Regions from separate parts of the Bradyrhizobium sp. CCBAU 65884 genome, predicted to be linked through region 2. Evidence: predicted binding sites of a transcription regulator. Region 2 holds the regulator's gene; the other holds the start of a gene.

Region 1 (10,546 bases), on a different contig from region 2:
GATGTTGCAATGGGCCAGCATCGCGCCCTTCGGCTTGCCTGTGGTGCCCGAGGTGTAGAGGATCATCGCCGTGTCCTCTTCGCTCACCTCGACCGGCGCTGGCGCCGGCGGGTTGTCGGCGAGCGCGGCGAAGTGCGAGCGAGCCGGATCGTCGTCGACGGCGATGCGATGGATCACATCGGGCACCTCCTGCGCATCGGGCAGCCGCTCTGCGAGCCCTGCTTCGTGGATCAGGATCCTGGCGCCGCAATCGGCGAGGACATAGGCGATCTCCGGCTTCTGCTGGCGCGTGCTGAGCAGCACCGTGACCAGCCCCTCATGCGCGGCGGCAAACAGCAGCAGCGGAAATGCGATGCGGTTGCCGAGCAGGATCGCGACGCGGTCGCCGCGCTGCAGGCCAAGCTTGCGGAAGCCCGCGGCGATCTGCGCTGCCTGCTCCACGGCCTGCCGCCAGCTCAGCCGGACATTGCCTGCGATCAGCGCCTCGCCATCGGCATTGCGGGCGCGGGCTTGCGCGATCATCTCCCACACGCTCGCCGGCCGGTCGCAAAAGGCCGGCACCACCCGATCGCCAAAGCGCGCCTCGAACCGCATCGGCGGGATCTGAGATTGCGACCAGTCCATCGAAGGGCCCTCGGCTTGTTGCTCTTATTGCCTTCCGCGCATGGACATCGGGTTTCGTCTTGTGCTGACCGGCTAGACCCCGAACACGGGAACACCGATCACGACCGGATGGAACGCGAAGGCCAGCGCGAGATAGGCGACGACGCCGACGACGATCGCAATCAGATCATTGCTGACGCCGCCCACCGGGATCGGCGGGCCACCGCTATCGGTGCGATGCTTGAGCGAAATGCGGTCGTATACCGCCCAGCCCAGGAACGAGCCGAACAGGATGATGGAGCCGAGATCGCCGTTGGCGAGCAGATGCGCCGCCGCCCACAGCTTGATGCCGGCCAGCATCGGATGCTTCAGCGTCGCGTAGATGCGGCCGCGCAGGTAAGAGGCGACCACCAGGATGACCGCGGGCAGCATCAGCGCGAGCGTGATGTGCTTCATCGCCTTCGGCGGATACCAGACGTCGATCCAGCCGGAGCTGCGGTAATGGGCAAAGCCCCAGATGATCAACGCGAGCCCCGCGAGCGAGACCACGGCATAGAGGATCTTGTAGGTCCCCTCGCCCAGCCTTGCGATTGCCTGCGCGCGCGCCTCACGTTTGGTGGTGAACACATGGGTCGCAAAAAACAGCGCAAGCCCCAGGATCATGACCAGCAGACCCACGACATCCTCCCCCGTAAAGCAGCCCCCGCCAATGGCGTATCATCGATTGGCCGCGGGTCGCAACTCGCGCGCTACTGAGCGACCTGCCGATTGTCGACATACCGGATCGCGATCGGCCGCCCGGCCAGGGCGCCGGCGAGCCCGCCAGTGAATTTCAGCGGCAGGCAGGCATTCAGCGATGCGTTGATCGCCTTCAGATAGGTCGTGCGGGTGTCGGCGGGGACGCCGGCGGTCGCGAATGTGAGGCGCGGCGGGCCGATCAGGCCTCCGGCCCTGTTGAAGCTGAAACGCACCGACATCTGCATGCCCGCGCGCGCATTGTCCGATGGCGGCGACCAGCAGCTACGCAACTCGGCGAAGAGGTCGCCGATCGTGTCGAGATCGTGATCGGGCTTTTGGTATTTGGCGCGATCGGCCTCTGATGGGACGCTTTGGATGGTGAGCTGGAGATTCTGGCCGTAGGGATAGTCGATCTCGGGAATGCAGGGACCGGGCTCGAGCGGGCTGCAATAGGACGGCGTGCAGGGGCGGCCGTCGAGCACGCTGCAGGGCTCGTGCGCGAACGGGATCGGATTGATCTGCCGCGGCCTCGCGTCGGCAGCGATCGTAGAGATCGCCAATAGGATGAAAACGAGGATGCCGCGCCACATGATGCGAGTTCGCGATGTCACTTCGACAAAAGTGGCATCGTCCATGCACGCGTCAAGCCCGCGCGGGTTCACATGCTCGCGCGCAAGATGAGGCGCCGCCCTACCCCTTCTTCTTGACGTCCTTGACGTTGGTGAACTCGATGCCCTCGGCGCGCTCCTTGGTGTAGCCGAGATAGAATTCGTTCCTCGCCAGATACACGGGATCGCCGTCGACGTCGTCGGCGATGCTGGAGGTATTGGCGGCGATGAAGGTGTCGAGCTTCTTGCGGTCCTCCGAGGAGACCCAGCGCGCGAGCTGGAATTCGCTGACCTCGAATTCGACCGGCAGCGAATACTCCGCCTCCAGCCGCGCCTTCAGCACGTCGAGCTGGAGCGCGCCGACGACACCCACCAGCGCCGGCGCTCCGTCGCGCGGGCGGAACACCTGCACCACGCCCTCTTCCGACATCTGCTGAAGCGCTTCCTTCAGCTTCTTAGCCTTCATCGCGTCGGTGAGACGGACGCGGCGAACGATTTCCGGCGCGAAGCTCGGCACCCCGACGAAGTTGAAATCCTCGCCTTCGGTCAGCGTGTCGCCGATGCGCAGCGTGCCGTGATTGGGAATGCCGACGACGTCGCCGGCGAAGGCTTCATCCGCGACCGAACGGTCCTGCGCGAAGAAGAATTGCGGGCTCGACAGCGGCATGCTCTTGCCGGTGCGCACCAGCTTGGCCTTCATGCCGCGGCTGAGCTTGCCCGAGCAGAGGCGCGCAAAGGCGATGCGGTCGCGGTGGTTCGGATCCATATTGGCCTGGATCTTGAACACGAAGGCGCTCATGCGCGGATCGGTGGCCTCGACCTTGCGCTGGTCGCTGTCCTGCGCGCGCGGCTCGGGCGCGAACTTGCCAAGGCCTTCCAGGAGATCGCCGACGCCGAAATTGCGCAGCGCGCTGCCGAAATAGACCGGCGTCAGGTGGCCCTCGCGGAACGCGTCGAGCTCGAACGGTTTTGACGCTTCGGTGACAAGCTCGAGCTCGTCCTTGACCGCGGAGACGTCGAGATTGGCGTTGAGCTTGGCGAGCTCGGCGATCTCGATCTGCTGCGCCGCGCCGGTCTTGGCGCCGCCGCCTTCGAGCAGGCGCACGCCGCCATTGACGACGTCGTAGGTGCCGAGGAAGTCGCGGCCGCGTCCGACCGGCCAGGTCATCGGCGTGGTGTCGAGCGCCAGCGTCTTCTCGATCTCGTCGAGCAGCTCGAACACGTCGCGGCTCTCGCGATCCATCTTGTTGATGAAGGTGATGATCGGGATATCCCGAAGACGACACACCTCGAACAGCTTTCGGGTGCGCGCCTCGATGCCCTTGGCGGCGTCGATCACCATCACGGCGGAATCGACCGCCGTGAGGGTGCGATAGGTATCTTCCGAAAAGTCCTCGTGGCCCGGCGTGTCCAGGAGGTTGAACACGAGCCCTTCGAACTCGAAGGTCATCACCGAGGTCACGACCGAGATGCCGCGCTCGCGCTCGATCTTCATCCAGTCCGATCGCGTGTTGCGCCGCTCGCCCTTGGCTTTGACCTGACCGGCGAGATTGATGGCGCCGCCGAACAGCAGCAGCTTTTCGGTCAGCGTGGTCTTGCCGGCGTCGGGATGGGAGATGATCGCAAACGTGCGCCGCCGCGCCACTTCAGCGGCAAGCGGGGAACGGGCCGGCGATTCGGCTGTGGTGATGGCGATGTCGGACATGGCGGGAGCGTGTGGCAGGGAAAACGGGCCTGATCAAGCCTCATTTGGTGATTGCGGAGCCTCCCGGCCAGCCCCATATCCGCCTTGGCCATACTGGCCTTTGGGGGGAGGACGGCCTCCCCAGCCCATCAGCACGTCAGCCGCGGGGACGACCCTGCCTTGAATGGAGGGTCGTCATGGCCTGGAGCATCCTGTTCGTCGCGGGCCTTCTCGAGATCACCTGGGCGATCGGCCTGAAATACACCGAGGGCTTTACCAGGCTTGTTCCGTCCGTCGTCACGCTCGTGGCCATGGCCGGCAGCGTCATCCTGCTCGGGCTCGCGCTCAAATCCCTGCCCGTTGGAACCGCCTATGCGGTCTGGACCGGCATCGGCGCGGTCGGCACCGCAACACTGGGCATCATGCTGTTCGGCGAGCCGGCCACGGCCCTCCGTCTTGCCAGCATCGGGCTGATCGTCGCCGGGATCGTCGGGCTGAAGCTCGTTACTTGACGAAGATCTTGACCGCCCACCAGGTCAGCGCCGCCACGATGGCCGAGGCCGGGATCGTGATCACCCAGGCGTAGACGATCGAGCTGGCAACGTTCCAGCGCACCGCCGAGACGCGGCGGGCGGCACCGACGCCGACGATGGCGCCGGTGATGGTGTGCGTGGTGGAGACGGGAACCCCGAGATAGGTTGCCATGAACAAAGTCGCGGCCCCGCCGGTCTCGGCGCAAAAGCCCTGCATCGGGGTCAATTTGGTGATGCGCAGGCCCATGGTGCGGACGATGCGCCAGCCGCCCATCAGGGTGCCCAGCGCCATCGCCGCCTGGCAGGACAGCACCACCCAGAACGGCACCGAGAAGTCGCTGCCCAGATGGCCCTGCGAATAGAGCAGCACCGCGATGATGCCCATGGTCTTCTGCGCGTCGTTACCGCCATGGCCGAGCGAATAGAGCGAGGCGGAGGCGAATTGCAGGATACGGAAGGCGCGATCGACCGCGAAAGGCGTCGAGCGCACCGAGGCCCAGGACACGATCGCCACCAGCATCATCGCGAGCAGGAAGCCGATCAGCGGCGACAGCACGATCGCCAGCACCGTCTTGGTCAATCCGCTCCACACCGCAGCCGAGATCCCGGCCTTGGCCATGCCGCCGCCGACGAGCCCGCCGATCAGCGCATGCGAGGACGAGGACGGAATGCCGAGCGCCCAGGTCACGAGGTTCCAGACGATGGCGCCGACCAGGGCCGCGAAGATCACCTGGGCATCGACGATCGAGGGATCGATGATGCCGGTGCCGATGGTCTGGGCGACGTGCAGGCCGAACACCATGAAGGCGACGAAATTGAAGAACGCGGCCCAGAATACCGCGAATTGCGGTCGCAGCACCCGGGTCGAGACGATGGTCGCGATCGAATTGGCGGCATCGTGCAGGCCGTTCAGGAAATCGAACAGCAGCGCGACGGCGATCAAGCCGACCAGGACGGGAAGACCCAACGCGGCATCCACAGCGGCCTGTCCTAAACTTGCTCGATGACGATGCTGTTGATCTCGTTCGCAACGTCGTCGAAGCGATCCGCCACCTTCTCGAGGTGGTCGTAGATCTCGACGCCGACGATGAAGTCCATCGCATTGCCGTCGCGATGCTTGAGGAACAGCTCCTTCAGGCCGATGTCGTGGAGATCGTCGACGCGGCCCTCGAGCTTGCCGAGTTCCTCCGTGATCGCGGTCAGCATGGCGACGTTCGGGCCGATCGACTGCATCAGCGGCAGCGCGCGGCCGACCAGATTGGCGCATTCGATCAGAAGCCCGCCGATCTCGCGCATGGGCGGCTCGAAGGTGCGGACCTCGAACAGCATCACCGCCTTGGCCGTCTGCTGCATCTGGTCGATGGCGTCGTCCATCGACGTGATCAGGTTCTTGATGTCGCCGCGGTCGAACGGGGTGATGAAGGTGCGGCGCACCGCCGTCAGCACCTCTCGGGTGATGTTGTCGGCATCATTCTCGAACTGGTTGACGCGCTGGCAATAGACCGGCGTCTCCTCGCCCCCGTTCAGCATACCCTGGAGCGCGATGGAGCCCTGGATCACCGTCCGGGCATGCCGGTCGAACAGGTCAAAGAACCGTTCTTCCTTGGGAAGGAAAGCACGAAACCATCGCATCATGGGGGTAGGCTACCGGTTGGAAATGGCCCGGCCCTGTCGGGCCGTCATGAAACTGTCATAGACCATTTTCGATCCGCGCGCGTGTCATCTCACGCCCGCGGAGCCGGATCATCCACCGCTTTCAGGCGGTCGGTAAACCACTTTTGAATCAGCTACTTAGAGCGATCGCCGGAAGTAATGCGCGATTTCGCCGATGACGCCGCGGCGGAAGGTGAGCACGCAGATTACGAAGATCGAGCCCTGGATTACCGTCACCCACTGGCCGAAGCCGGCGAGATATTGCTGCATGGCGATGATCGCGAACGCACCGACCACGGGGCCGAAGATGGTTCCGAGGCCGCCAACCAGCGTCATCAGCACGACCTCGCCCGACATCGACCAATGGACGTCGGTGAGCGAGGCGTTCTGCGCCACGAACACCTTCAGCGCACCGGCAAAACCGGCCAGGGTTCCCGACAGTACGAAGGCCAGGAACTTGTACTGGTCGGTCCGGTAGCCGAGCGAAATCGCCCGCGGCTCATTCTCCCGGATCGCCTTCAGCACCTCGCCGAACGGCGAGTTGATGACACGGAAGATCAGCAGGAAGCCGGCGAGGAACCCCACCAGCACGACGTAATAGAGCACCGTCGGCTTGGACAGATCGAACACGCCGAACATGTGTCCCTGCGGGATGCCCTGGATGCCGTCCTCGCCGTGGGTGAACGGGGCCTGGAGGTAGATGAAGTACAGCAGCTGCGACAGCGCCAGCGTGATCATCGAGAAATAGATGCCCTGGCGGCGGATCGAGATGTAGCCGGTGATGAGCGAGAGCACGAAAGCCGCGGCGATGCCGACGAGGATGCCGAGCTCGGGCGGCAGCGCCCACACTTTCAGCGCATGCGCGCAGCAATAGCCGGCGGTACCCAGGAACATGGCGTGGCCGAACGACAACAGGCCGCCATAGCCGATCAGCAGATTGAAGGCGCAGGCGAGCAGCGCAAAGCACAGCGCCTGCATCACGAAGAACGGGTAGACGCCCGTGAATGGCACCGACGCCAGCAGCAGCGCCATCACTACGAAAGCGATCATCTCGTCGCGCATCGCGCGAGGGGTCACCGGCAGCGTGTCGTCCGTCAGGGTTGTCATATCAGGCCGCCCTTCCCGTCAATCCCGTTGGCTTCACCAAGAGCACCAGCACCATCAGCACGAACACGACGGTGTTGGAGGCCTCGGGATAGAAATACTTGGTCAGACCCTCGATCACGCCCAGCGCGAAGCCGGTGATGATGGAGCCCATGATCGAACCCATGCCGCCGATCACGACCACCGCGAACACGACGATGATGAGGTCGGCGCCCATCAGCGGCCGCACCTGGTTGATCGGCGCCGAGAGCACGCCCGCGAGCGCGGCAAGGCCGACGCCGAGACCATAGGTCAGCGTGATCATGCGCGGCACGTTGATGCCGAAGGCGCGCACCAACGTCGGATTTTCGGTGGCGGCGCGCAGGTAAGCGCCGAGCTGGGTCTTCTCGATCAGGAACCAGGTCGCCAGACACACGACCAGCGAGAACACGACCACCCAGCCGCGATAGATCGGCAAGAACATGAAGCCCAGATTCATGCCGCCCTTGAGCTGGTCCGGAATGGCGTAAGGCAGACCGGAGGAGCCGAAATAGTTCTGGAACACGCCCTGCACGATCAGCGCGATGCCGAAGGTCAGGAGCAGGCCGTAGAGATGGTCGAGCCCGGTCAGCCATTGCAGCATGGTCCTTTCCAGGATCATGCCGAAGATGCCGACGATCACGGGTGCGATCAGCAGCGCCCACCAGTAGTTGATGCCGCCGAGGCTCAACAGGAAATAAGCAACGAAGGCGCCCATCATGTAGAGCGCGCCATGGGCGAAATTGATGATGTTGAGCATGCCGAAAATCACGGCAAGCCCGAGACTGAGCAGCGCGTAGAACGAGCCGTTGATCAGTCCCACCAGTAGCTGAGCGTATAGAGCCTGCATCGATCCCGCACCCGGTCCCTTCGGCGTTCCCTGAAAGTCGCCCGCGGGCCTGATGGCCTGCGGGCGGTTATCTTACTTCTTCAAGAGCGCGCACTTGCTCTCGGACAGCGGCGTGAAAGCCTGATCGCCCGGCACCGTGCCGACCAGCTTGTAGAAGTCCCACGGCCCCTTGGATTCGGAGGGCTTCTTCACCTCGAACAGATAGGCGTTGTGGATGGTGCGGCCGTTGGGCTGGATCTCGCCCTTGCCGAACAGATCGTCCTCCGTCGGCATCGACTTCATCTTCTCGACGACCTTGACGCCGTCATGGGGATTGCCGCCGAGCGCTTCCAGCGCCTTGAGATAGTGACGCACGCCCGAATAGACGCCGGCCTGCACCATGGTGGGCGGTGCGTTGTTCTTCATCCTGTCAGCGAAGCGCTTCGAGAACGCCCGGGTCTGGTCGTTCATGTCCCAGTAGAAGGTCTCGGTGAAGTTGAGGCCTTGCGCCGTCTCCAGCCCGATCGCCTTGACGTCGGTGAGGAAGAGCAGTAGCGCCGCGAGCTTCTGGCCGCCCTTGCCGATGCCGAACTCGGCAGCCTGCTTGATCGTGTTGGTGGTGTCGCCGCCGGCATTGGCAAGACCGATGATCTTTGCCTTGGATGACTGCGCCTGGAGCAGGAATGACGAGAAGTCGGGCGTGTTCAGCGGATGCTTGACGCCGCCGACCACCTTGCCGCCGTTGGCGGTGACGACCGCCGTGGTGTCGCGCTCGAGCGCCGCACCAAAGGCATAGTCGGCGGTCAGGAAGAACCAGGTGTCGCCGCCGGCCTTCACCAGCGCCTGGCCGGTGGTGTGGGCCAGCATGTAGGTATCGTAGGTCCAGTGCACGGTGTTGGGGGAGCACTGCGCGTTGCTGAGATCCGAGGTCGCCGCGCCCGAATTGATGTAGACGCCGTTCTTTTCCTTGATGACGTTGTTGACGGCGAGCGCCACGCCCGAATTCGGCACGTCGACGATGATGTCGACCTTGTCGACGTCGAACCACTGCCGCGCGATCGCGGTGCCGATGTCGGGTTTGTTCTGGTGATCGCCGGAGATGATGTCGATCTTCCAGCCCTTCGCCGCCAGGCCGGAATCCTCAACCGCCATCTGTGCGGCAAGCGTCGAGCCGGGACCGCCGAGGTCGGCGTAGAGGCCGGACTGATCGGACAGCGCGCCGATCTTGACGGTCTTGTCCTGCGCGGAGGCGACGCCTGTTACGGCGAAGGTGAGCGCGGTGGTCAGCAGCAATGATGCAATCGACTTCGTCTTCATGCAACTTTCCTTTTTGAATTTTCTCGTTGGCAGTTCTAGACACCCAAATAGGTGTGGAGCTTGTCCATGTTGGCGGCAAGATCCGCATTGGAAAATCCGTCAATGATCTTGCCGTGCTCGACCACGTAGTAGCGGTCGGCGACGGTGGATGCGAAGCGGAAATTCTGCTCGACCAGGAGGATCGTGAACCCCTCCTTCTTGAGCCGCGCGATGGTGTGGCCGATCTGCTGGATGATGACCGGCGCCAGGCCCTCGGTCGGCTCGTCCAGCATCAGGAAGCTCGCGCCGGTGCGCAGGATGCGCGCGATCGCGAGCATCTGCTGCTCGCCACCGGACAGCTTGGTGCCCTGGCTGTTGAGCCGCTCCTTCAGGTTCGGGAACAGATCGAAGATCTGATCGAGCGGCAGCCCGCCTTCGCGGACCACCGGCGGCAGCATCAAATTCTCCCGCACATCGAGACTGGAGAATATGCCCCGCTCTTCCGGGCAGAATGCGATGCCCATGCGCGCGATCTTGTCGGAGGTCGCGCGGATGATCTCCTGGTTGTTGAACTTCACCGAGCCGGTACGCTTGCCGATGATGCCCATGATCGACTTCAGCGTGGTCGTCTTACCGGCGCCGTTACGCCCGAGCAGGGTGACGACCTCGCCCGCGTTCACGTCGAAGTTGATCCCGTGCAGGATGTGAGACTCGCCGTACCAGGCTTCCAGGTTGCGGATTTGAAGGATGTTTCCGCCGGTCGCAGCCTTGGCCGGAGCCTCGGCGATCGCAGTGTCAGGCATGACCGGCTCCCAGATAGGCTTCCTTGACGCGCTCGTCCTTGGTGAGCTCCGAGTAATGGCCCTGCGCGAGCACCTGGCCGCGCGTCAGCACGGTGATGATGTCGGACAGGTTGGCCACGACGCTTAAGTTATGCTCCACCATCAGGATGGTGTATTTCGCCGAGATCCGCTTGATCAGCGCCGCGATCTTGTCGATGTCCTCGTGGCCCATGCCCGCCATCGGCTCGTCCAGCAGCATCATCTCCGGGTCGAGCGCGAGCGTGGTTGCGATCTCCAGTGCACGCTTGCGTCCATAGGGCATCTCGACCGCGGGCGTGTTGGCAAACTCGTTCAGGCCGACATCGTTCAACAATTCGCGCGCGCGATCGTTGAAGCGGTTGAGCACCGACTTGGAGCGCCAGAAATCGAACGAAGAGCCGTGCTGGCGCTGAAGCGCGACACGGACGTTCTCCAGCGCCGTGAGATGCGGAAACACCGCCGAAATCTGGAACGAACGGACCAGCCCCATGCGGGCCACGTCGGCCGGCGCCATCGCGGTGATGTCCTGCCCCTTGTAGAGGATTTTTCCTGCGGACGGTTTCAGGAACTTGGTCAGAAGATTGAAGCAGGTCGTCTTGCCGGCCCCGTTCGGGCCGATCAACGCATGAATGCTCCCACGGCGAACCTTGAGCGCAACG
Region 2 (10,546 bases):
CAGAATGCCCTTCTGCGCGTGCAGGCGATTTTCGGCCTCGTCGAACACGACCGATTGCGGACCGTCGATCACTTCATCCGTGACCTCCTCGCCGCGATGGGCGGGCAGGCAGTGCATGAACAGCGCGTCGGGCTTGGCCAGCGACATCAGCTTGCCGTTGACCTGATAGGGCTTGAGCACGTTGTGGCGGTGCTCGCCTTCCTTGTCGCCCATCGACACCCAGGTGTCGGTGACGACGCAGTCGGCGCCGCGCACGGCGGCTTCCGGATCGGTGCCGAGCATGATCGGCGCGCCGGTCGCCTTGATGAAGTCGCGCATCGCCTTTTTCGGCGCGAGCTCCGGCGGGGTTGCGACATTGAGCTGGAACTTGAAGCGCTCGGCGGCGTGAGCCCAGGACGCCAGCACGTTGTTGTCGTCGCCGGTCCAGGCCACCGTCTTGCCCTCGATCGGGCCGCGATGCTCCTCATAGGTCATGAGGTCGGCCATCACCTGGCAGGGATGCGAGCGCCGCGTCAGGCCGTTGATGACCGGCACGGTGGCGTTGGCCGCGAGCTCCAGCAGCGCATCGTGGTTGAGGATGCGGATCATGATGGCGTCGACATAGCGCGACAGCACGCGCGCGGTGTCGGCGATGGTCTCGCCGCGGCCGAGCTGCATCTCGGCACCGGTGAGCATGATGGGCTCGCCGCCGAGCTGACGCATCGCGACGTCGAACGACACGCGTGTCCGGGTCGACGGGCGCTCGAAGATCATCGCCAGCGTCTTGCCTTCGAGCGGCCTGACCGGCTGCTGCGCCTTCTGCTTCGCCTTCATCGCGGACGAAGCTGCAAGCATGCGCTTGAGCTCCGACAGCGGCAGCTCGTTGATATCGAGGAAGTGCTTTGGAGTTTTATTGGGGGACTTGCTCATCAGCTTGCCGCCCGCTTGGTCTGGCTGGACGAGATTGCGGCGCAGGCGCGCTCGAGCCGCCCGACGCTGTCCTCGATCTCGGCTTCGGTCACGATCAGCGGCGGCAGGAAACGCACGACATTGTCGCCGGCCCCGACAGTGAGCAGCTTTTCGTGACGCAGGGCCGCGACCAGATCGCCGGAGGGCACCACGGCCTTGATGCCGATCAGGAGGCCTTCGCCGCGCACTTCGCTGACGACATCGGGATGACGGTCGATCACGGAGGCAAGCTTCTGCTTCAGCAGCAGCGACATTCTCTGCACGTGGTCGAAGAAGCCGGGCTTGAGCATGACGTCGAGCACCGCGTTGGCCGCGGAGATCGCCAGCGGATTGCCGCCGAAGGTCGAGCCGTGCGAGCCGGGCCCCATGCCGTCGGCCGCATCCGCGGTCGCCAGCACCGCGCCGATCGGGAAGCCGCCGCCAAGCGCCTTCGCCAGCGACATCACATCCGGCGTGACGCCGGTGCGCCGATACGCGAACAGATCACCACTGCGGCCCATGCCGGTCTGCACCTCGTCGAAGGCGAGCAGCAGGCCCTTCTCGTCGCAGAGCTGGCGCAACGCCTTGAGGAAGGTCGGCGTTGCCGAGCGCACGCCGCCCTCGCCCTGGATCGGCTCGATCAGGATGCCGGCGGTGTGCGGGCCGATCGCCTTCTTGACGGCCTCGATATCGCCATGCGGCAGCTGGTCGAAGCCATCCATGGGCGGGCCAAAGCCTTCGAGATATTTTGCAGATCCGGTCGCGGCGAGCGTCGCCAGCGTACGGCCGTGAAAGGCGCCTTCGAAGGTGATGATGCGATAACGTTCCGGATGACCCTTGGAGAAGTGATGATGGCGGACCACCTTGATCACACCCTCCAGCGCTTCGGCGCCCGAATTGCAGAAGAACACGAAGTCGGCAAAGCTCTCGTTGCAAAGCCGGTTGGCGAGCTTCTCGCCATCCGGGCTCTGGAACAGGTTCGACATGTGCCAGAGCTTCGTCGCCTGCTCCTGCAACGCCTTGATCAGATGCGGGTGGCAATGGCCGAGCGCATTCACAGCCACGCCCGAGGTGAAATCGAGATAGCGATCGCCATTGGTCGCGATCAGCCAGCAGCCTTCGCCGCGCTCGAAGCCGAGGTCGGCTCTGGCGAAAACGGGGAGCAAATGCGGCGCTGCGCTGTTAGTCATGATGTCACTTGAATGTTGCGGACGGTGTGACGCGTGCATTGCGCAACGCACCATCGACCGGCCCGGAAAACGAAACGTGCCGCCTTTTAAGGGCGGCACGCGCGACTATCTTATGCCTGGCAAGACGGGTGTCAATGCCGCCCGGAAAGCCTCGGGAAACGCTGAATCCGTAGTCTTGCGGTGCCGATTTTGCGGGTTTTCACCACGGAACATGTGGAAGCGAGTCGGCGGACTCTTGCGCGGGAGTCACGCCATATTGTAGCGTTTGGATTGTCAGATACGACATCTCGTGCAGCGGTTCTGATCCCAAGAGTCCTCTTGTACCGGCGTAAACGTTCGGGCGTCAGTCACGCGCCCGGCGAGCCTTAAGGGATTCTGACGGCACGGGTTTTTGAAGGCTTAGGCAATCGCTGCGAGGCCCCAGGATGGCGGCGCGTAGCGAGGGAAAGGGTGCAATGACGGTTTTGACCTGGTCCGACGATCGCGTCGAGCAGCTGAAAAAGCTCTGGGAGGCCGGACTTTCGGCCAGCCAGATCGCAGCTGAACTCGGCAATGTGACCCGCAATGCCGTGATCGGCAAAGTGCACAGGCTCGGTCTGTCCGGCCGTGCCAAGAGCCCTTCATCGGCAGCGCCCCGGCCGCGCAAGGCGCGTCCCGCGCAGCACATGATGCGGGTGACCCGCCCCATTGCGCGCGGCAACACCGCGCTGGCGCAGGCCTTCGAGGTCGAGGTGGAGGCCGAACCGGTCACCTACGACAACGTGGTGCCGATGAGCCAGCGGCTGTCGCTGCTCGAGCTGAACGAGGCCACCTGCCATTGGCCGGTCGGCGATCCCTCCAGCCCGGATTTCTTCTTCTGCGGCGGCAGGGCGCTGTCCGGCCTGCCCTACTGCGCCCAGCACTCGCGCGTGGCGTATCAGCCGGCGGCGGATCGCCGGCGTGCCCCGGCAAAGCCGGGTCCGCGCTGAGTTAGCTGGTTCAGTGACTGCAAAGACGGCGCCGTCATACGAGTGACGGCTCGACACATCCGATGTCGTCCCGGACAAGCGCGCCCCAAGCGCGCGCAGATCCGGGACCCATAACCACCGCGAGATGTGGTTACGGGACTCGGAGTTACCTTTTTCTCGAGATCACTACTCCCCGTGGTTATGGGTCCCGGATCTGCGCTGACGCTTGTCCGGGACGACACCGAGAGTGTGGCCGCAGCTCACCGAGCCTCCGTCTGTTCCGCCTTCGCGAAGCGATCGTCGAGCGCGTAGCCGGCGCCGCGGACGGTGCGGATCGGGTCCTGCTCGCGGCCGAGATTGAGCAGCTTGCGCAGGCGGCCGATATGGACGTCGACGGTGCGCTCATCGATGTAGATGTCGCGGCCCCAGACGCTGTCGAGCAGCTGCTCGCGCGAGAACACGCGGCCCGGATGCTCCAGGAAGAACTCCAGCAGGCGATATTCGGTCGGACCGAGATCGATCGGCCGGCCCGAGCGCGCCACGCGACGCTTGTCGCGGTCGAGCTCGATGTCGCCATAGGCCAGCACTGTCGCGAGCCGCTCAGGACTGGCGCGGCGCAGCAGGCCCTTCACGCGCGCCAAAAGCTCCGGCACCGAGAACGGCTTGACGATGTAGTCGTCGGCGCCGGTCGCAAGTCCCCGCACCCGCTCGCTCTCCTCGCCGCGCGCGGTGAGCATGATGATCGGCAGCTGCTTGGTGTCGGGCCGGGTCCGCAGCCGCCGGCACAGCTCGATGCCCGACAGGCCCGGCAGCATCCAGTCGAGCACGATCAGGTCCGGGATGTGCTCCTTGAGGCGGGTGTCGGCGTCGTCGCCGCGCATCACCGTCTCGACGTCATAGCCGTCGCCTTCGAGGTTGTAGCGAAGCAGCTCGGTGAGAGCTTCCTCGTCCTCAACCACCATAATGCGTGCGCCCATCGGGTCGTCGCTCCTTGAGTCTTCAGGTATTCGGGACCGTCGTGGCGAAGGTGGTCATGTCGCCCTTCGGCCGCTTGTCGGTGATCGCCTGGCCTTCGATCATGTAGAACACGGTCTCGGCGATGTTGGTGGCGTGGTCGCCGATCCGCTCGATGTTCTTGGCGCAGAACATCAGATGGATACAGAACGAGATGTTGCGCGGATCCTCCATCATGTAGGTGAGGAGCTCGCGGAACAGCGAGGTGCAGATCGCGTCGACTTCCTCGTCGCCCTTCCACACCGCCATCGCCGCCGGCAGATCATGTGCGGCATAGGCGTCCAGCACCGACTTGACCTGCTGCTGCACGAGGTCGGTCATGTGCTCCAGGCCGCGGAACAGTTTCAGCGGATGGAAGTCGGTCTCCAGCGCGGCGACGCGCTTGCCCATGTTCTTGGCGAGGTCGCCGATGCGCTCGAGGTCGGTCGCAACGCGCATGGCGCCGACGATCTCGCGCAAATCCACCGCCATCGGCTGGCGGCGGGCGATGGTGAGCACGGCGCGTTCCTCGATGCGCTTCTGCAACGCGTCGAGCTCGGCATCGATGGTGACGACGCGCTGGCCGAGCGCGACGTCGCGGCGGATCAGCGCGCCGACGGAATCGACGATCATGCGTTCGGCGATGCCGCCCATCTCGGCGACCAGGCGGGTGAGCTCCTGGAGGTCGGTGTCGAAAGCTTTTGCGGTATGTTCAGTACCCATGTCGCGTCTCCTCAGCCGAACCGGCCGGTGATGTAATCCTGCGTGCGCCGGTCGCTCGGCGACGTGAAGATCTTGCTGGTGTCGTCGAACTCGATCAGCTCGCCGAGATACATGAAGGCGGTCTTGTCGGAGACGCGCGCCGCCTGCTGCATGTTGTGCGTGACGATCGCGATCGTGTAGTTCTCGGACAGCTCCTGGATCAGCTCCTCGACCTTGGCGGTCGAGATCGGATCGAGCGCCGAGCAGGGCTCGTCGAACAGAATCACCTCGGGCCGCACTGCGACGGTGCGGGCGATGCACAGGCGCTGCTGCTGGCCGCCGGAGAGCGACAGGCCGGAGGCGTTGAGCTTGTCCTTGACCTCGTTCCACAGCGCGCCGCCGCGCAGCGCCTTCTCGACGCGGTCGTCCATCTCGGACTTCGAGATCTTCTCGTAGAGGCGGATGCCGAAGGCGATGTTCTCGTAGATCGTCATCGGGAACGGCGTCGGCTTCTGGAACACCATGCCGACCCGGGCGCGCAGCAGATTGAGGTCGAGCCTGGGGTCGAGGATGTTGGTCTGGTCCAGCATGAGCTGGCCGGTGGCGCGCTGGCCCGGATAGAGGTCGTACATCCGGTTGAAGATGCGCAGCAGGGTCGACTTGCCGCAGCCCGACGGGCCGATGAACGCCGTGACACGGTTGGCGCCCAGCGTCAGGTTGATGTTCTTCAGCGCGTGGTGCTCGCCGTAATAGAAATTGAGATTGCGCACCGTCACCTTGGCCGGAGCTTCCGGCAGCGGCTGCGAGGCCAGATGAGCGTTGGAACTCATGGAAACGGACAGGTCGGTCATTTTGCAGTCCTCTCGGCGCCGAGGATGCGCGCGCCAATGTTCAGGGCAAGCACGGTGAGCGTGATCAGCAGCGCGCCGCTCCAGGCGAGCTGCTTCCAATAGGCGTAGGGGCTCTGGACGAAGTTGTTGATGGTGACCGGCAAATTGGCCATCGTCTTGTTCAGGCCGAGGCTGAAGAACTGGTTCGACAGCGCGGTGAAGAGCAGCGGCGCGGTCTCGCCGGCGACGCGGGCGGTGGCGAGCAGCACGCCGGTGATGAGGCCCGACCGGGCCGCACGATAGGCGATACGCTTGATCACCAGCGAGCGCGGCAGGCCGAGCGCCGAGGCCGCCTCGCGCAGCGGATTCGGCACCAGCAGCAGCATGTCCTCGGTGGTGCGCAGCACGACCGGGATCACGATGACGGCGAGCGCCAGCGCGCCCGCGATCGCGGAGAAGCCACGCATCGGCACCACCACCGCGCCATAGATGAACAGGCCGATGATGATCGAGGGCGCCGAGAGCAGGATGTCGTTGATGAAGCGGATCACCGAGGTCAGCCGGTCGTTGCGGCCGTATTCGGCAAGGTAGGTGCCGGCGAACAGGCCGAGCGGCGCGCCGATGCCGACGCCGATCAACGTCATGATGATCGAACCGACGATCGCGTTGCGCAGGCCGCCCTCGGTCGAACCCGGCGGCGGCGTATCCGCGACGAAGATCTCAAGATTGAGGCCGGCCAGGCCGTTGAAGAGCAACGTGATCAGGATCAGCGCGAGCCAGGTGACGCCGAAGGCGGCCGCGGCGAAGCAGAGCCCGCGGATGACGATGTCCTTGCGGCGACGACGCGAATAGATCGGATTGAGCGCCATGACGTTACTTCCCCGCCTTCTTGTCCAGCCGCATCAGCATCAGCCGCGCTGCGGCCAGCACGAAGAACGTCAGCACGAACAGCAAGAGGCCGAGCAGGATCAGGCCGGACTGGTGCAGGCCGTCGCTCTCGGCGAATTCGGATGCGATCGCCGCCGAGATCGTGGTGCCCGGCGCGAAGATCGATGAGGAGATGCGGAACGAATTGCCGATGATGAAGGTCACCGCCATGGTCTCGCCGAGGGCGCGGCCCAGCGCCAGCATGACGCCGCCGATGATGCCGACGCGGGTGTAGGGGATCACCACGCTGCGGACGACTTCCCAGGTGGTGCAGCCGACGCCGTAGGCGGCCTCCTTCAGCACCGGCGGCACCGTCTTGAACACGTCGACCGAGATCGAGGTGATGAAGGGCAGCACCATGATGGCGAGGATCAGCGCGGCGTTGAACGTGCTGAGATAGGACGGCGGACCTGCGAAGATCGCGCCCAGCACGGGCACGCCGTCGAATATCCTGATCATGAAGGGCTGGAAGGTGTTGGCCAGGAACGGGCCCAGCACGAAGAAGCCCCACATGCCGTAGATGATCGAGGGAATGCCGGCGAGCAGCTCGATCGCCATGCCGATCGGGCGGCGCAGCCATTGCGGGCAGAGCTCGGTGAGGAAGATCGCAATGCCGAGACCGACGGGAATGGCGATCAGCATGGCGATGAAGGAGGTGACGAGCGTGCCGTACATCGGCCCGAGCGCGCCGAGCACGGGCGGATCGGCCGACGGCGCCCAGCGCTGCGTCCACAGGAAGGAGAAGCCGTATTCCTTCATCGCCGGGAACGCGCCGACGATCAGCGAGACGATGATGCCACCGAGAATGAGGAGCACCGAGATCGCGGACAGCCGCGTGATCCAGTAGAAGGTGACGTCGCCGAGCTTGAACGCGCTCAAGGCCTTGGCGCGATCATACGGTCCGGCGTCGTCGATTACATCGCTCTGAACGGCCATTTCTGCCACGCCGATCCCCTGTGCCCGATAATATACGCTTGTTGTCAGTCTTTTTGTCGGTCTCGCGCTCCGGACGCGGCGCGCGCCGGTCCGGAGCGGAAGTCTTGCGGGTTCCGGCCCTCGCGGAGCGGCACACTGGACGATGCTTCGCATCGCCAGGGCCGCACCGCGTCCGGGACGCGAGAGCCTTACTTAGCTCTTGATCTCGGCAGCCCAGGTCTTCTCGATCAGGGTCACGACGCCTTCGGGCATCGGGATGTAGTCGAGCTCTTCAGCCGCCTTGCCGCCGCTCTTGAAGGCCCAGCGGAAGAACTTGATGGCTTCCTGCGAGGCCGCCTTGTCGGTGGCATCCTTGTGCATGAGGATGAAGGTCGCCGCCGTGATCGGCCACGACTTCTCGCCGGGCTGGTCGGTCAGGATGACGTAGTAGCCGGGCGCCTTGGCCCAGTCGGCGTTGGAAGCGGCCGCCTGGAAGGCTTCGACGGTCGGCTGCACCGGCTTGCCGGCCTTGTTGACGAGACCGGTGTAGGTCAGCTTGTTCTGCTTGGCATAGGCGTACTCGACGTAGCCGATCGAGTTCTTGGTCTGGCTGATATTGCCCGACACGCCTTCGTTGCCCTTGGCGCCGACGCCGACCGGCCACTCGACCGCGGTGCCCTCACCGACCTTGCTCTTCCAGTCCGCGCTGGCCTTGGCGAGATAGTTGGTGAAGTTGAAGGTGGTGCCCGAACCGTCCGAGCGGCGGACCACGGTGATGGCTTCCGAGGGCAGCTTCACGTTCGGATTGAGCTTCTTGATCGCGGCGTCGTCCCACTTGGTGATCTTGCCGAGATAGATGCTGGCGAGCGTCTCGCCGTCGAACACCATCTCGCCGGGCTTCACGCCCTCGAGGTTGACGACGGGGACGATGGCGCCCATCACCATCGGCCACTGGACGAGGCCGTCCTTCTCGAGCTGCTCGGCCTTGAGCGGCGCGTCGCTGGCGCCGAAGGTCACGGTCTTGGCCTGGATCTGCTTGATGCCGCCGCCGGAACCGATCGACTGGTAGTTCAGACCGTTGCCGGTCTCTTTCTTGTAGGCGTCAGCCCATTTGGAATAGATCGGGAACGGGAACGTCGCGCCGGCGCCGGTGATGTCGGCAGCAAAGGCCGCTGTCGCCGATGCGGCGACCAAGCCGGCAGCGACGATCGTCTTGAGGAAATTCATGCTGGTCTCCATACAGGGGAGCGAAGCGCCATCAGCGCCCGATCGCGCTCCCCGCGCCGCCCCTTTAGGAGCGGTCGGCTGTGCTTTTACGAAGGTTTCGTGACAGTCGGATGACACCCTCAAGCGATTGGAATCGCTTGAGTTCTAGATCTAAACTAAAGTCTTGGCCTGGGGAAAACAGGCGGTGAAAGTGGCGCCCTGCCGGGGCACACTTTCGATCAAAAGCCGGCCGCGATGGCGGTTAAGAATATGTTTCACCAGCGATAATCCGAGCCCGGTGCCGCCCTGCGAGCGGCTGTCGCCGACGTCGACCCGGTAGAACCGCTCGGTCAGCCGCGGCAGGTGCTCGGGCGCGATGCCGGGGCCGAAATCGCGGACCATGATCCGGATTTCCTGAGTTCCATCAGTGGCCGCGGCTGAGGTCAGCGACACGATGACGCGTCCGCCGGAGGCACCGTATTTGAGCGCGTTCTCGATCAAATTCTCGAACAGGCGGAGCAGCTCCTCGCGATCGCCCGCGATCATCACCGGACTATCCGGCAGATGGATCTCGACCTCGACCTGGCGCTCGCGCGCCAGCGGCTCGAGCCCGTCGGCGACCTGGCGGATGATCGGCAGCAAATCGACCAGGGTGTCGGGCCGGACATGGGCCGACAGCTCGACCCGCGACAGCGACAACAGATCGTCGATCAGGCGCGCCATGCGGGTGGCCTGGTTGTGCATGATGCCGAGGAAGCGTTCGCGCGCCTTGGGATCGTCCTTGGCCTGGCCCTGCAGCGTGTCGATGAAGCCCGACAGCGCGGCCAGCGGCGTGCGCAGCTCGTGGCTGGCATTGGCGACGAAGTCGGCGCGCATCTCCTCGACCCGGCGCAGCGGCGTCTGGTCGTGGAAGGTCATTAGCATGCATTTGTCGGCGCCGCCGAAGCTGGTCGGCACCGGCACCGGCGTGATCATGAGCTCCATCCAGCGATCGACCGGGACGTGGTCGAGATAGGTCGCGCGCCGCGGCTCGGTGGTCGCGATCGCTTCGCGCAGCGCCGTGATGATCTCCGGCGAGCGCAGCGCGAACTGGGCGAGCTCGTTCCGGCGCAGCGCCGGCGCGAGCTGGGCGGCGGCGGCGTTGAGGTGGATGACGCGGCCGGCGCGGTCGAGCAGCACCGCCGGATCCGGCATGCCGGCGACGACGGCGGCCACCGCCGCGCTCTCGACCGGGTTGATGCGCCTGACGTCGTCGCGCGACGCGGCGGGATCGTGCAGCCGCCACGGGATCAGCGCGGCCGCCGCGATACAGAGGAACACGATGGCGGCGTGCAGCGCCGACAGTTCGCCGAGCGAGACGACGACGGACAGCGCCAGCGCCGCGGCGATCAGGATCACGGTCGAATGCCGCAGCCGGTCGGACCAGGGCTGCGCGGAGGGAGAAGATGGGGCGTCGATCGCCATCGGGGCGGACTTCTCCTGGGGCTTGTCTGAAGGCCTGTCCAAATAAGGCTTGGCGCCGTCAGGCACCGCTGTCGCTGCGCTCTCTCACATAAGCGGCTTCACGCGCCGGGCCGGGGTCGAGCTTGAGCGCCGCCTGCTGCAAGCGCTTCGATCGTGCGCCGATGATAACTTCGCGAAACGTCAGCAAGATTACAGATATGACGAAGGGCGACAGATAATAGAGGACGCGGAACAGCAGCATGCCGCCCAGAAGTTCCTCGCGATCCATCTGCCAGAGGCCGACCAGCATGGCGGCGTCGAACACCCCGAGCCCGCCGGGCGAGTGGCTGGCGAAGCCGAGCAGGGTGGCCGAGACGAAGATCACCGCGACCACCACGAAGCCGAGATTGGGCTCGTCCGGGACCAGCACATACATCGCGAGCGCGCAGAAACCGAGATCGACGAT

The links. Region 2 encodes PhoB, which activates phosphate uptake and scavenging genes when phosphate is short. Its sites were predicted from a motif close to TGTCATNNANCTGTCAT; they were not measured.
Region 1: a site for PhoB is predicted at 5,844-5,860, ahead of XI03_RS23570 (DUF47 domain-containing protein). Genes of this name have one in related genera too.

The regions. Positions count from the first base shown of each region.
Region 1 is NZ_LBJU01000122.1:153,587-164,132, reverse strand. It holds gene XI03_RS23600 (class I adenylate-forming enzyme family protein) at 1-624, opposite strand, end outside; gene XI03_RS23595 (NnrU family protein) at 697-1,281, opposite strand; gene XI03_RS23590 (hypothetical protein) at 1,353-1,931, opposite strand; gene XI03_RS23585 (peptide chain release factor 3) at 2,032-3,654, opposite strand; gene sugE (quaternary ammonium compound efflux SMR transporter SugE) at 3,831-4,145, shown strand; gene XI03_RS23575 (inorganic phosphate transporter) at 4,138-5,145, opposite strand; gene XI03_RS23570 (DUF47 domain-containing protein) at 5,157-5,801, opposite strand; gene XI03_RS23565 (branched-chain amino acid ABC transporter permease) at 5,958-6,926, opposite strand; gene XI03_RS23560 (branched-chain amino acid ABC transporter permease) at 6,928-7,791, opposite strand; gene XI03_RS23555 (ABC transporter substrate-binding protein) at 7,864-9,087, opposite strand; gene XI03_RS23550 (ABC transporter ATP-binding protein) at 9,123-9,869, opposite strand; gene XI03_RS23545 (ABC transporter ATP-binding protein) at 9,862-10,546, opposite strand, start outside.
Region 2 is NZ_LBJU01000105.1:12,599-23,144, reverse strand. It holds gene argF (ornithine carbamoyltransferase) at 1-909, opposite strand, end outside; gene XI03_RS11550 (aspartate aminotransferase family protein) at 909-2,117, opposite strand; gene XI03_RS11545 (GcrA family cell cycle regulator) at 2,573-3,085, shown strand; gene phoB (phosphate regulon transcriptional regulator PhoB) at 3,325-4,041, opposite strand; gene phoU (phosphate signaling complex protein PhoU) at 4,064-4,780, opposite strand; gene pstB (phosphate ABC transporter ATP-binding protein PstB) at 4,792-5,610, opposite strand; gene pstA (phosphate ABC transporter permease PstA) at 5,607-6,458, opposite strand; gene pstC (phosphate ABC transporter permease subunit PstC) at 6,463-7,452, opposite strand; gene pstS (phosphate ABC transporter substrate-binding protein PstS) at 7,645-8,658, opposite strand; gene XI03_RS11510 (ATP-binding protein) at 8,809-10,101, opposite strand; gene XI03_RS11505 (lysylphosphatidylglycerol synthase domain-containing protein) at 10,160-10,546, opposite strand, start outside.